2 regions of the Micromonospora sp. NPDC050187 genome follow, and region 1 is predicted to be linked to the other one. Evidence: riboswitches for the same ligand, from Rfam matches in the RefSeq annotation. Region 1 holds a riboswitch; the other holds the start of a gene.

The links. A riboswitch is a leader RNA that binds a small molecule or an ion and turns the genes downstream of it on or off. The one in region 1 is predicted to bind S-adenosylmethionine.
Region 2: it holds a riboswitch for S-adenosylmethionine, as region 1 does, so the genes downstream of both, thrC (threonine synthase) here and ACIBJE_RS31390 (aminotransferase class V-fold PLP-dependent enzyme) in region 1, are expected to answer to the same signal.

The regions. Positions count from the first base shown of each region.
Region 1 is NZ_JBITJH010000044.1:9,499-14,835, reverse strand. It holds gene ACIBJE_RS31400 (family 43 glycosylhydrolase) at 1-373, shown strand, start outside; gene ACIBJE_RS31395 (hypothetical protein) at 1,053-2,042, shown strand; gene ACIBJE_RS31390 (aminotransferase class V-fold PLP-dependent enzyme) at 2,289-3,563, opposite strand; SAM riboswitch class IV at 3,609-3,729, opposite strand; gene ACIBJE_RS31385 (sulfite exporter TauE/SafE family protein) at 3,895-4,851, opposite strand; gene ACIBJE_RS31380 (class I SAM-dependent methyltransferase) at 5,265-5,337, opposite strand, start outside.
Region 2 is NZ_JBITJH010000022.1:65,678-71,014, forward strand. It holds gene ACIBJE_RS26450 (hypothetical protein) at 1-158, shown strand, start outside; gene ACIBJE_RS26455 (GNAT family N-acetyltransferase) at 97-1,116, opposite strand; gene thrC (threonine synthase) at 1,409-2,695, opposite strand; SAM riboswitch class I at 2,708-2,843, opposite strand; gene ACIBJE_RS26465 (prepilin peptidase) at 2,947-3,678, shown strand; gene ACIBJE_RS26470 (hypothetical protein) at 3,781-4,458, shown strand; gene ACIBJE_RS26475 (N-acetylmuramoyl-L-alanine amidase) at 4,649-5,337, opposite strand, start outside.

The DNA of each region.
Region 1 (5,337 bases):
GCTGTACCACAACGGCAGGGTCATGGTGGTCTACTCGGCCTCGGCGTGCTGGGGCCCGGACTACAAGCTCGGCCTGCTCACGCTGACCGGCACCGACCCGATGAACCCGGCGCACTGGACCAAGAAGTCGACGCCGGTCTTCGAGCGCAACGACGCGAACGGCGTTTTCGCCCCCGGGCACAACGGCTTCTTCACGTCGCCCGACGGCACCGAGAACTGGATCGTCTACCACGCCAACGACTCCGCCGGCGGCGGCTGCGACATGAACCGCTCCACCCGCGCCCAGAAGTTCACCTGGAACGCCGACGGCACCCCCAACTTCGGCACTCCCGTCCGGCTCGGCGTCACGCTGACCGCGCCGTCCGGCGAGTGACCGGCCGACGACGAGGAATCACCAAGGTCTCCCGACGAACCGTCCTGTCCGCCAGCCTGGCGGCGGCCGGCGCGAGCGTGCTCGGTGCCAGCGGACGCGCCCTCGCCGCCCCCACCTACGCCGGCTACCGTCAATGGGGAGCTGTACCCGTGGCGGTCGGGCGACGTCGGCAGCGACAGCTGGAGCCCGCTGCCCAAGGCCCGGTACAGCCAGCCGCTGAACGCCAAACACCCCACCGTCGCCCCGATCACGGCCACCGAACACAGGACGCCACATTCCAGCTCGGGTACTGAGACGCGTGCCCCGGCCCGGTGACCGGACCGGGCGCGCGTCGCACAGCACACGTTCAGGCCGGAGCCGAATCGCGGTTGCGCGGCACGTCCATACTCGACACGTGGAGCCCGAGGCGCACCTGACGATCGAGCTTGGGCCGGGTGACGCCGGCGCCGAGACCATGAAGACCGTCCTCCTTCCCTGGTCCGGACACACGGTGACGATCCGAGTTCCGGCCGGGACCGGCGACGGCTCGCTGCTGCGGCTGGCCGGTCTGGGACCGGTGGGAGCTGACGGATCACCTCAGGACGTGTACGTCCGGGTCCGGGTGAACGTGACGCCAGCGCAGTTCGGGCCCCCGCCACAGTTCGGACCCCAGCCCGGTTCGCCGCCGTACGGTCCGCCGGTGCCCGCCCCGGTCCAGCCGGCGCGACGCAGGACGGTGCTCGTCGTTGCCGCCGTGACGGTCGTGGCGGTGCTGGCCTGCTGCGGGCTGCCGCTGGCGTTCTTCCTCGACGGCGACGACGAGGACGGCGCACCGGTCGCCGGAGTCCGCTCCACAGCACCGTCGGTCGCGCCGTCCCCGAGCGTCGCGCCCGTGACCCCGGACCAGTACCAGACGGTGCTGACCAGCACCGACCAGGCGTTGAACGCGGGCTTCCGCACCCTCGCCGCCGCCAAGAGCCCCACGGCGGTGCGTACTGCGACGTCCGGGCTGGCGACGACCGCCGGCACCCAGCGCCGGGCGTTGGCCGAGATGGTGCCGCCGGCGAGCGTGGCGACCGCCCACGACACCCTGGTCGAGGCGTTGGACGATCTGGCCGCCGCCCTGACCGGCACCGGCTCCGCCACGTCGGGGCAGGCCTGCCTCGGGCCGGCGGCGGTCGCGCGGGTCAGCCGGGAGAGGGCCGCCGACCAACTCCGCGCCGCTGCCAAGGCGCTGGCGACCGCCGACCCCACCCGGGCCTACCAGGTCGGTTCCTTCCTCCCGAAGAAGACCAAGGACGGTAACCGGCGGCTGAGTAACGGCTCCTACGTCAAGCGGACCAAGGGCGGCCTCGGCCAATTGAAGATCGAAAATGGTGGCGCCGACGCGGTGATCAGCATCGCCCGGGGCAAGACAGCGGTCACCCGGGTCTACGTCCGCGGCAAGAGCACCTTCACGGTGCGCGGTGTCCGGGACGGGACCTACCAGATCTTCATGACCAGCGGCAAGGACTGGGACGCCAGGAGCAAGGCGTTCAGCCGGGACTGCGACTTCGAGAAGTTCGACGACCCGCTCACGTTCCGTACCACCTCGCGGACGTACACCGGTTGGACGGTCTCCCTCACCCCTGTGGTGGGCGGCAACGCCAGCACCAGCAGCGTCGACCCGGACCAGTTCCCCGGCGGTTGACGGCCCGGCTACCGCACTGCTGGTCTCCTTCGGCACGGCCGACAACCACCAGGTTGCGGCGGGCTGCGGCACGCGGCGGACGCGGTGGAGACGTTCCTCGCCGAGCGCTGACCCGCATACCGGGACCGCCCGGTCGGAGACGTTCCGACCGGGCGGTCCTCTGCACGATCACGCCCTCGGCGGTGGTCGCCCCAGCGGCCGGAGGGCTCGCTCGCCGATCCTCCGTTCCGGGTGCCCTGGGTCGGGTCAGCCGAGCGCGGCGAGGGCGGCGAGCAGGCGGTCCACGTCGTCGTCGGTGCTGCCCAGTCCGAGGCTGGCCCGCAGGGCGGTGGGCGGCAGGTCGCGGTGCCCACTACGTGCGGCGGCCTCGGCGAGCAGCCGCCGGGCCAACGGGTGGGCGCAGAACAGCCCGTCGCGTACTCCGATCCGGTGCTCGGTGGCGAGGGTCGCCGCCACGTCGGCGGAGTCCCGGCCGGCGACCACGAAGGAGACGATGCCGACCCGGTCGGCCGTGGGACCGAAGATCCGCAACTCGACGATATGCGGGAGCGCCGCGAGACCGGTGCGTAAGCGGGTCAGCAGCGCCTGCTCCCGGGCGTGCAGGGCGACGCGGTCCGTGGCGTCGAGCGCGGCACAGACCGCCGCCAGGGCCACCGCGCCGAGCAGGTTCGGGGTGCCGGCCTCGTGCCGGCCGGGGCCGGTGGTCCAGCGCACGTCGTGGGTCGCCGTCCCGACGTGCTCGGTGGCCCCGCCGCCGGCCAGGTACGGCGGTGCGGCGTCCAGCCAGTCCGCCCGTCCGACGAGCACGCCGGTGCCGAACGGGGCGTACAGCTTGTGTCCGGACGCGGCGAGGTAGTCCACGTCGAGCGCGGCCAGGTCGACGGGGGCGTGCGGTGCCAGTTGGGCGGCGTCCAGCACGACCCGGGCGCCGTGCCGGTGGGCCACCCGGGCGAGCTCCGCGACCGGCCAGCACTCCCCGGTGACGTTGCTCGCGCCGGTCACCGCGACCAGGATCGGCGTGCTGGCGTCGGTCCCCCGCCGCAGTTCGCGCAGGGCGGCGGCGAGCGCGCGTACCGCCGCGTGCGGCGAGTCGGGCACCGGTAGCCGGAGGGTCCCGGCCGGCCAGGGCAGCAGGTTCGCGTGGTGTTCACCGGCGAACGTGACGACCTTGGTGTCGGCGGGGAGCGCGTGGGCGAGCAGGTTGAGCGCGTCCGTGGTGTTCCGGGTGAAGACGACGTGATCGTCGGGGCGGACGGAGAAGAAGTCACCCACGGTCTGCCGGGCCTGCTCGTAGGCGAGGGTGCAGCGCCGGGAGAGTGCGCCGGCGCCCCGGTGCACGCTGGCGTACCAGGGCAGCAGCTCGGCCACCGCGTCGGCGGCGGCGCGGGCGCAGGGTGCGGTGGCGGCGTAGTCGAGGTTGATCTCGCCGGGCACCCCGAGCACCTGGAGCGGCTGGTACGGCGGTCGTGGCGCCGGACGGGATCCGGCGCGGACGGGCAGGGGTACGAGGGCAGTGGTCATGCCAGACCTCCGGCATCCAGGGACCCCGGTACGGCAGGGGGACGGGGCCCGCGCTTGCCCAGCACCTGATCGTGCTGGACCGGGTCATCACCCGGGGCACCCCACCGCGAACCTCGACGAGGGTTGCCGGCCAGCAAGCCGGGGCTTGTCGCTGGCACTCATGACCTGAGCCGCAGCATAGCCTCGGGGCGGGGCCCGGCCAACCCGGGGAGGTGGGCCACCCGGCGGGCGGACGACACACCGCCGTCCCGACAATCGTTGGCCGGAAAGGCGATCAGCCCCGCCGTCGCCAGCGAGGCTGATCGCCTTTCTCCCGTGTCGGTGTCGCGGATCACACGGTGGGGGTGGCGCTCTTCTCGTTCGGCCCGTCGGCTGCCGCAGCGGCCTCGGTCTCGGTCTCGGCGACGATGCGGCGTTCCTCGTCCCGGTTGGCCCGGTACTGGCGGATGGAGTACGCCAGGGCGGCGGCCCAGACGACGTAGATGACGGCGTAGAAGGTGTAGCGGACACCGTCGGACGCGTCGATCCAGTCGCTGCGCAGCAGGGTGCGGACGTTGGTCAGGATGATGACTCCGCCGACGGCCGAGCCGAGCACGCGCGGCGGAATGTGCCGGACCAGCCAGGCCGCGATCGGCGCGGCGATGGTGCCGCCGATCAGCAGCACGGCGACCCAGGCGAAGTTCACGCCCTCGGAGCCGATGCCGACGATGAAGCCGACGCTCGCGGCGACGGCGACGAGGAACTCGCTGGTGTCGATCGATCCGATGGTCTTGCGCGGCTCCAGTCGACCGCTGGCCAGGATCGCCGGGGTGCCGACCGGACCCCAGCCGCCGCCACCGGTGGCGTCGACGAAACCGGCCACCACGCCCAGCGGGGCAAGGAAACGCTTGCGCAGCGGCTTGCCGAGGTTGCCCTTGGGCAGACCCATCGCGGTGAACCGGATCAGGATGTAGAGCCCCAGCGCGAGCAGGATGATCGACATCAACGGCGCGGCGGTCTCGGTCGACAGGTTCGACAGGAAGGTCGCGCCGGCGAACGCACCGAGCGCGCCAGGGATGCCGATCTTCCAGACGACCTTCCAGTCGACGTTCCCGAACCGCCAGTGCGAGGCGCCGGAGACGAGTGTGGTGCCGATCTCGGCAAGGTGAACGGTCGCCGACGCCGCTGCGGGGTTGGTGCCGATGGCCAGCAGCAGCGTCGTCGACGTGACGCCGTACGCCATGCCGAGACTGCCGTCGACGAGTTGGGCACCCAGGCCAACCAGGGCGAGGAGGATGAGTTTTCGCATGTCTACCGCCAGTCGTGAAGGGGTGGCAGGTCGACCGGACCTTGTCGTCCGCCGAGTCGTCCAGTCAGGGTTGGTGTGGTCGGCCAGTTCCGTGAGCGCCGTTCCCACGGCCTGTCACGACGCGGGCGGACAGGCGGCTACGCCTCGGGAGGCGATCTGCTCTGCCGGCGGTCCCCGCACGGTGCGCGGCGAACCGTTCGGCACGCGTCGACGTCCGCATCGCGTAGCTCCTCCGCCTGCCGATCGGGGCCAGACCGAGGGGACGTGGCGACCCACGCGACCCCTCGTTCCCCCACATTCCCCACTAGTTCGATGGAGAATACGATGTATGCCGGCCCGGCGACAACCCCCGTCCCCGGCATGCCGGTCCGGGGCGGTCGGCAAGGGTCTTCTGATGCTCGGCCGTTGCCGCCCTACCGCCGGCCGGTGATCAGGAACTGCATCTGGTGCTCGTGGTTCGGGGCGACCCCGAACCGTCGGTCCAGT
Region 2 (5,337 bases), on a different contig from region 1:
GCGGATACCCCGAGCCGACCCTCCGACCGTGGGCGGCGACCCTGCTCCGTCGGCCACCGGGCACCGCCGGTCGCGGGTCCGCCGGGGAGCGTACGGTCAGAGATCGAGCTGCCAGTTGGTCCAGGCGTCGACGGCGCGGAACCCGAGCTGCTCGTTGATCGCGATCATGTGCCTGTTGTCGGCGGCGTTCCAGGTGTCGATCTCGCGCAGCTCCGGCTCGTGCGCCAGCACGTACCGCAGATTCTCGATCTTGGTGAGCAGACCGAGCCGGTGCCCGCGGTGCGCCGGATCCACGATGGTGATCTGCTGGTCGGCGTGCCGGGGGATGGACGGCACCGCGACGATCATCGTCCAGGCGACCAGTCGGCCACTCGCCTCGTGCACCACTCCGCAGTGGTAGGTGGACCGTCCCCGGGCCGTCAGCACGCGCTCGATGCCCCGGACCCGGTCCGCGTCGACCCGGTCCGGCTCGATCACGAGATCCCCGATGGGCGAGTCGGTCACGAGGCGGCTGTCCAGGTAGGCGACGTCGGCGACGTACTCCTCGGGGGTGACCGCCTGCCAGGTGACCGTGCGGTACCCGGCGGCCCGCTCGCGCGCGTCGGCCAGCAGCGTGTCGTGGGCGGCGTGGTCCACCTGGTCGACCACGAGCCGGCGGCGTACCTCGCCCAGCGCCGGCTGCGCACCCAGCGCGGCGGCGAACCGCGCGCCGACGGCCGGCCGCTCCGGCCCCTCCGGCAGCGGCCCGACCGACGCCCCGATGATCCGCTTCCGACCCTGTTCGCGCAGCATCCGTACGGCGTGTTCGTACAACGCCCGCCCGATGCCGCGCCGCCGGTACGCCGGATGGACGGCCAGTTCGAGACCGGCGTTGTCGACGTTCTCCACCTGCGGCAGGTTGAGCGCCAGATGGCCCACCGGGACGCCGTCGAGGGTGGCCACCGCCATCAGGAGCGACCTGTCGGGCATCGGGTGCCGGATCGCGCCCTCGAACTGCTGACGGGACAGCCGTGGGAAATCCGGCAGGTCGACGGCCTGCGCGGCGGCGGCCACCTGGAACGCCGCGTCGATCGCGGCCTGGTCGGACTCGTCGAACGACACGATGACGATGCTCATGCCGACGAGAGTGCGCGCCGAAACGGCAACGGGCCAGCGATTAAATCGCTGGCCCGAGGAAGCTTTGGTCGGGAGGGACGATCGCACAACGCCGCCGGCGTTGGGTCGTAAGGCTTGAGAAGTCTTCGGCGAACGCCCTCCCGCAGGAAGCATCCTGCAACTGACCGGTTACTGGCGTCAAGTCCCTGGCGGGTGGTTTTTCGTACCCTGGGCGAACGGTCGGTTACCCGACGGATCGACCCGATCACCCGTTCGGGCGGGTCGGGTTGGTCCGTCGGGACGACCAGCAGGGTCAGCCGAGCAGCCCGGCGTCGCGGGCGGCGCGCAGCGACGGCTTGATCCGGTGGGTCGGGCCGACCTGGCCGGCGACCGCGTCGATGGTCTTCAGACCCTCGCCGGTGTTGAAGACCACCGTTTCGGCGGTCGGGTCCAGCCGCCCCGAGGCGACCAGCTTGCGCAGCACCGCGACGGTCACCCCGCCGGCCGTCTCGGCGAAGACCCCGGTGGTACGAGCCAACAGCCGGATCGCCGCGCGGATCTCCTCGTCGTCGGCGTAGTCCATCCACCCACCGGTGCGCCGCACCGCCTCCAGGGCGTAGAGGCCGGCCGCCGGGTCGCCGATGTTCAACGACTTGGCGATCCCGGTCGGCTTGACCGGGGTGATGGTGTCGGTGTCGGCGTGCAGCGCGGTGGCGATCGGGTTGCAGCCGGCCGACTGTGCGCCGAAGACCTTCCAACCGCCGGCCGGGGCCTCCACCAGCCCGATCTCGACCAGCTCGCTGAACGCCTTGTCGACCTTGGTGAGCAGCTCACCGCTGGCCATCGGGATGACCACCTGCGCCGGGATCCGCCAGCCGAGCTGCTCGGCCACCTCGTACCCGAGGGTCTTCGACCCCTCGGCGTAGTACGGACGGACGTTCACGTTGACGAACGCGGTGTCCTCGAACTCGTCGGTCTCGACCAGTTCACCGCAGAGGCGGTTCACGTCGTCGTACGAGCCGTCGATGGCGACCAGTTCGCCGCCGTAGACGGCGGTGGTGACCACCTTGCCCTGCTCCAGGTCGCCCGGGATGAACACCACCGACGGCACCCCGGCACGGGCGGAGTGCGCGGCGACGGAGTTCGCCAGGTTGCCGGTCGAGGCACAGGCGAAGCGGGTGAAACCGAGGGCTCTGGCGGCGGTCAGCGCCACCGAGACCACCCGGTCCTTGAACGAGTGGGTCGGGTTGGCGCTGTCGTCCTTGATCCAGAGCGGGGCGGTGATGCCCAGCTCGGCGGCGAGGTTGCCGGCGGCGACCAGCGGGGTCAGCCCGGGGTCGAGGGTGACTCGGGTGGCCGGGTCCTGGCCGGCGGGGAGGAGGGCGGCGTACCGCCAGAGGTTCTGCGGCCCGGCCTCGATCTGCTCCCGGGTGACCCGGGCCAGCGCGGCGGTGTCGTAGTCGACCTCCAGCGGCCCGAAGCACTCGTAGCAGGCGTGCTGGGCGGCGAGCGGGTAACGCGCCGAACAGGCGCGACAGACCAGGGCGCGGGCCGGGCTGGCAGTGGTGTCGATACCGGGGGCGACGATCGTCGACGTCATGTCGAGGGGGTCCTCTCATCTTTCCCCGCGTCGCACCCTGCGGCGGGGACGGATTTGGCACCTGCCCCGTCGGACGCTCAACTTTGAGCGCACGGGGTGGTTGCCGGGGCGTCGTCGGGCCGTATCCCTCAGCCCCTCTGGATGAGGTATTCAGTTGTGCTTGCGAGCATACGCACAGCCCAGCCCGCCTCCGCTCCCCCTTCCCATCCTGTGAACCATCCCACCCGTCCGGGCGCGGGTAGGGTGCGGGCGTGCCGCTGTGGATGGGGACGGTGGTGGGGGCCGCGATCGGATGCGGGGTGGCGGGAGCCCTCCTGCCCACGGCGGGCTACCGCCTCGCGGTGCCGTACGGCGAGCCGCCCCGAGAGTCCTGCTCCGGATGCGGCGTACCGCTGCGCCCCGGCGCCGCGGGATGGCTCGCCCGCCGTTGCGTCCACGGACACCGGCTGGGCGTCCCCTGGTGGATCACCGCCGCGCTCGCCGGGCTGGCCGGAGCGCTGCTTGCCGCGGCGCTCGGCACGGTGGCCGTCCTGCCGCTCCTGCTCGCCCTCGCGGTGCTGGGCGTGCTGCTCGGTGTCGTCGACGTCGCCTGCCACCGGCTCCCCGACGCGCTGGTGCTGCCGGCGCTGGCCGCCACGCCGCTGCTGCTCGGCCTCGTCGCGCTCGCCACCGGCCAGGGGGGCGACTGGCTACGCGGACTGCTCGCCTGCCTGACGGTCGGACTGGTGTTCACCGGGCTGGTCCTGCTGCCGGGTGGCGGCTTCGGGTTCGGCGACGCAAAGGTGGGCGCGCTGCTCGGCTGGTACCTGGGTTGGCTGGGCTGGGACGCGGTGCTCCTCGGCGTGGTGCTGCCCTGGGTGGTGAACGCGCCCGTGCTGCTGGTGCTCCTCGCCGTCCGACGTGTTCGCCGGCGGACGAAGCTGCCGTTCGGGCCGGCCCTCCTGGGTGGCGCGCTGCTGGCGGTGCTCGCCACCGCCCGGTGAGGGGCCGACCGCCGTTCGTCCGTGGTGGACGGTCAGCTGGTCCGGCCACTGGCGACGGTCTACTACTGTCCCGGTCACCTGTGTGGAGGAAGGTGACGGTCGATGCGTCGGAGCGTGGTTCCGGTGGTGGCGCTGGTGCTGGTCTGCGTGCTGACCGCGTGTGGCGGCAGTGGCAAGAAGAAGCGGTCCCGGGACGCCCGACCGGCTGCCGCCACCACGGCCGGGAAGGTCGCGCCGGCCGACCGGGACGAGGACGCCGGGCCGGCACGGGTCGACGCCAGTCCGAGCCCCACCAGGGCACCGCGCCGCAAGGTACGTGCCCTCACCTGCGCCGACCTGCGCAACGCGGAGCTGGGCAGCAACGGCGTACGGTACCGGGGCTACCCGAACCCGTTGCCGCTGCGCGACGGACGGTGGACGGGCGACGGTGCGACCGTGCTGCTCCAGAAGCCCTGCGCGACCGGCGACCTGGACGGTGACGGCGCGGTCGACGCGGTCGGCACCGTCATGCTCGATCCGGGCGGCTCGGGACGCTTCTGGAGCCTGGTGGTCTGGCGCAACGTCGACGGCAGGCCGCGCTACGTCACCGCCACCGACGTGGGCGACCGAACGCCGGTCCAGTCGATCCGCATCGCCGACCAGCGGGCCACCGTCGTCGGGCTCACCCGCTCACCGGGGGCGGCCATGGCCGAGCTGGACCTCCGTCGTACCGCCGTGCACCGGCTGACCGGCACCCGGTTCCCGGAGATCAGCCACACCGACGTGCCGTACGCTCCCTGAGCCACCGGCGGCCGGCCGCTACGTTCCGGGCCGTCGAGAGTGCCGGCTGGGTTGGTCGGTAGCAGGGGTCCCCTGTTACCGCTTTTTGCCGAGCAGGGGACCCCTGCAGAGCAATCGGCCGGGCCCGGAGCAGAGCGAGCCGCCGGGCCCGAGGAGAGCGAGCCGCCGGGCCGGGGCAGAGCTGGCCGGGTCAGGCGGCGAGGCGGCGGGCGAGTTCGTCGGCGACCTTCTTGGCCAGGTCGTCCGGGATCGCGGCGGCGATGGCCTGCGGGGTGAGCGTGGCCAGCACCCCTCGGACCACCTCCTGGCTGAGGTTGCCACCCTGGAGGTTCTGGACGCCCTCGTAGATCGTGTTGAACACCTTGAGGGCAGAGTAGCCGGCCGGGATGCCTCCGCCGTTGTACTGCCAGGGCAGGGCCCGCATCAGACTCGCCACGGTCGGGTCCTTCAGGATGGCAACGAACTCGGCTGGGGTCATGTCGTCCTCGCTCGGGTTGAGGGCCTGCTCGACCGTGGCCAGCAGGTGGGACCAGGGGAAATTGGGGCCGGGATCGGTGTGGGTGGTGCCGCCCCAGGCCAACCGCATGTCGTCGTGTCCGTAGAAGGCCCGCACCTTCGGGTCGGCCTTCATCTGGGCGACGGTGGCCCGGCGGGGCGCGACGTCGTAGTGCCGACACACGATCGCCAGCACCTCGGCCAGCCGACCCCAGGCCACGTTGTCGAGCCACCACTGGCGGCTGCTGGACGAACGACCGGAGATCTCCACCGCGATGGCGTTCTCGTTGCCGGTGCTGGAGCCGGCATGGCCGGCGCGGGCGGCGGTGTCCAGCGACTGGACGATCGAGTCGGCGTCGACGTAGAAGTGTGCGCTGACCCCGT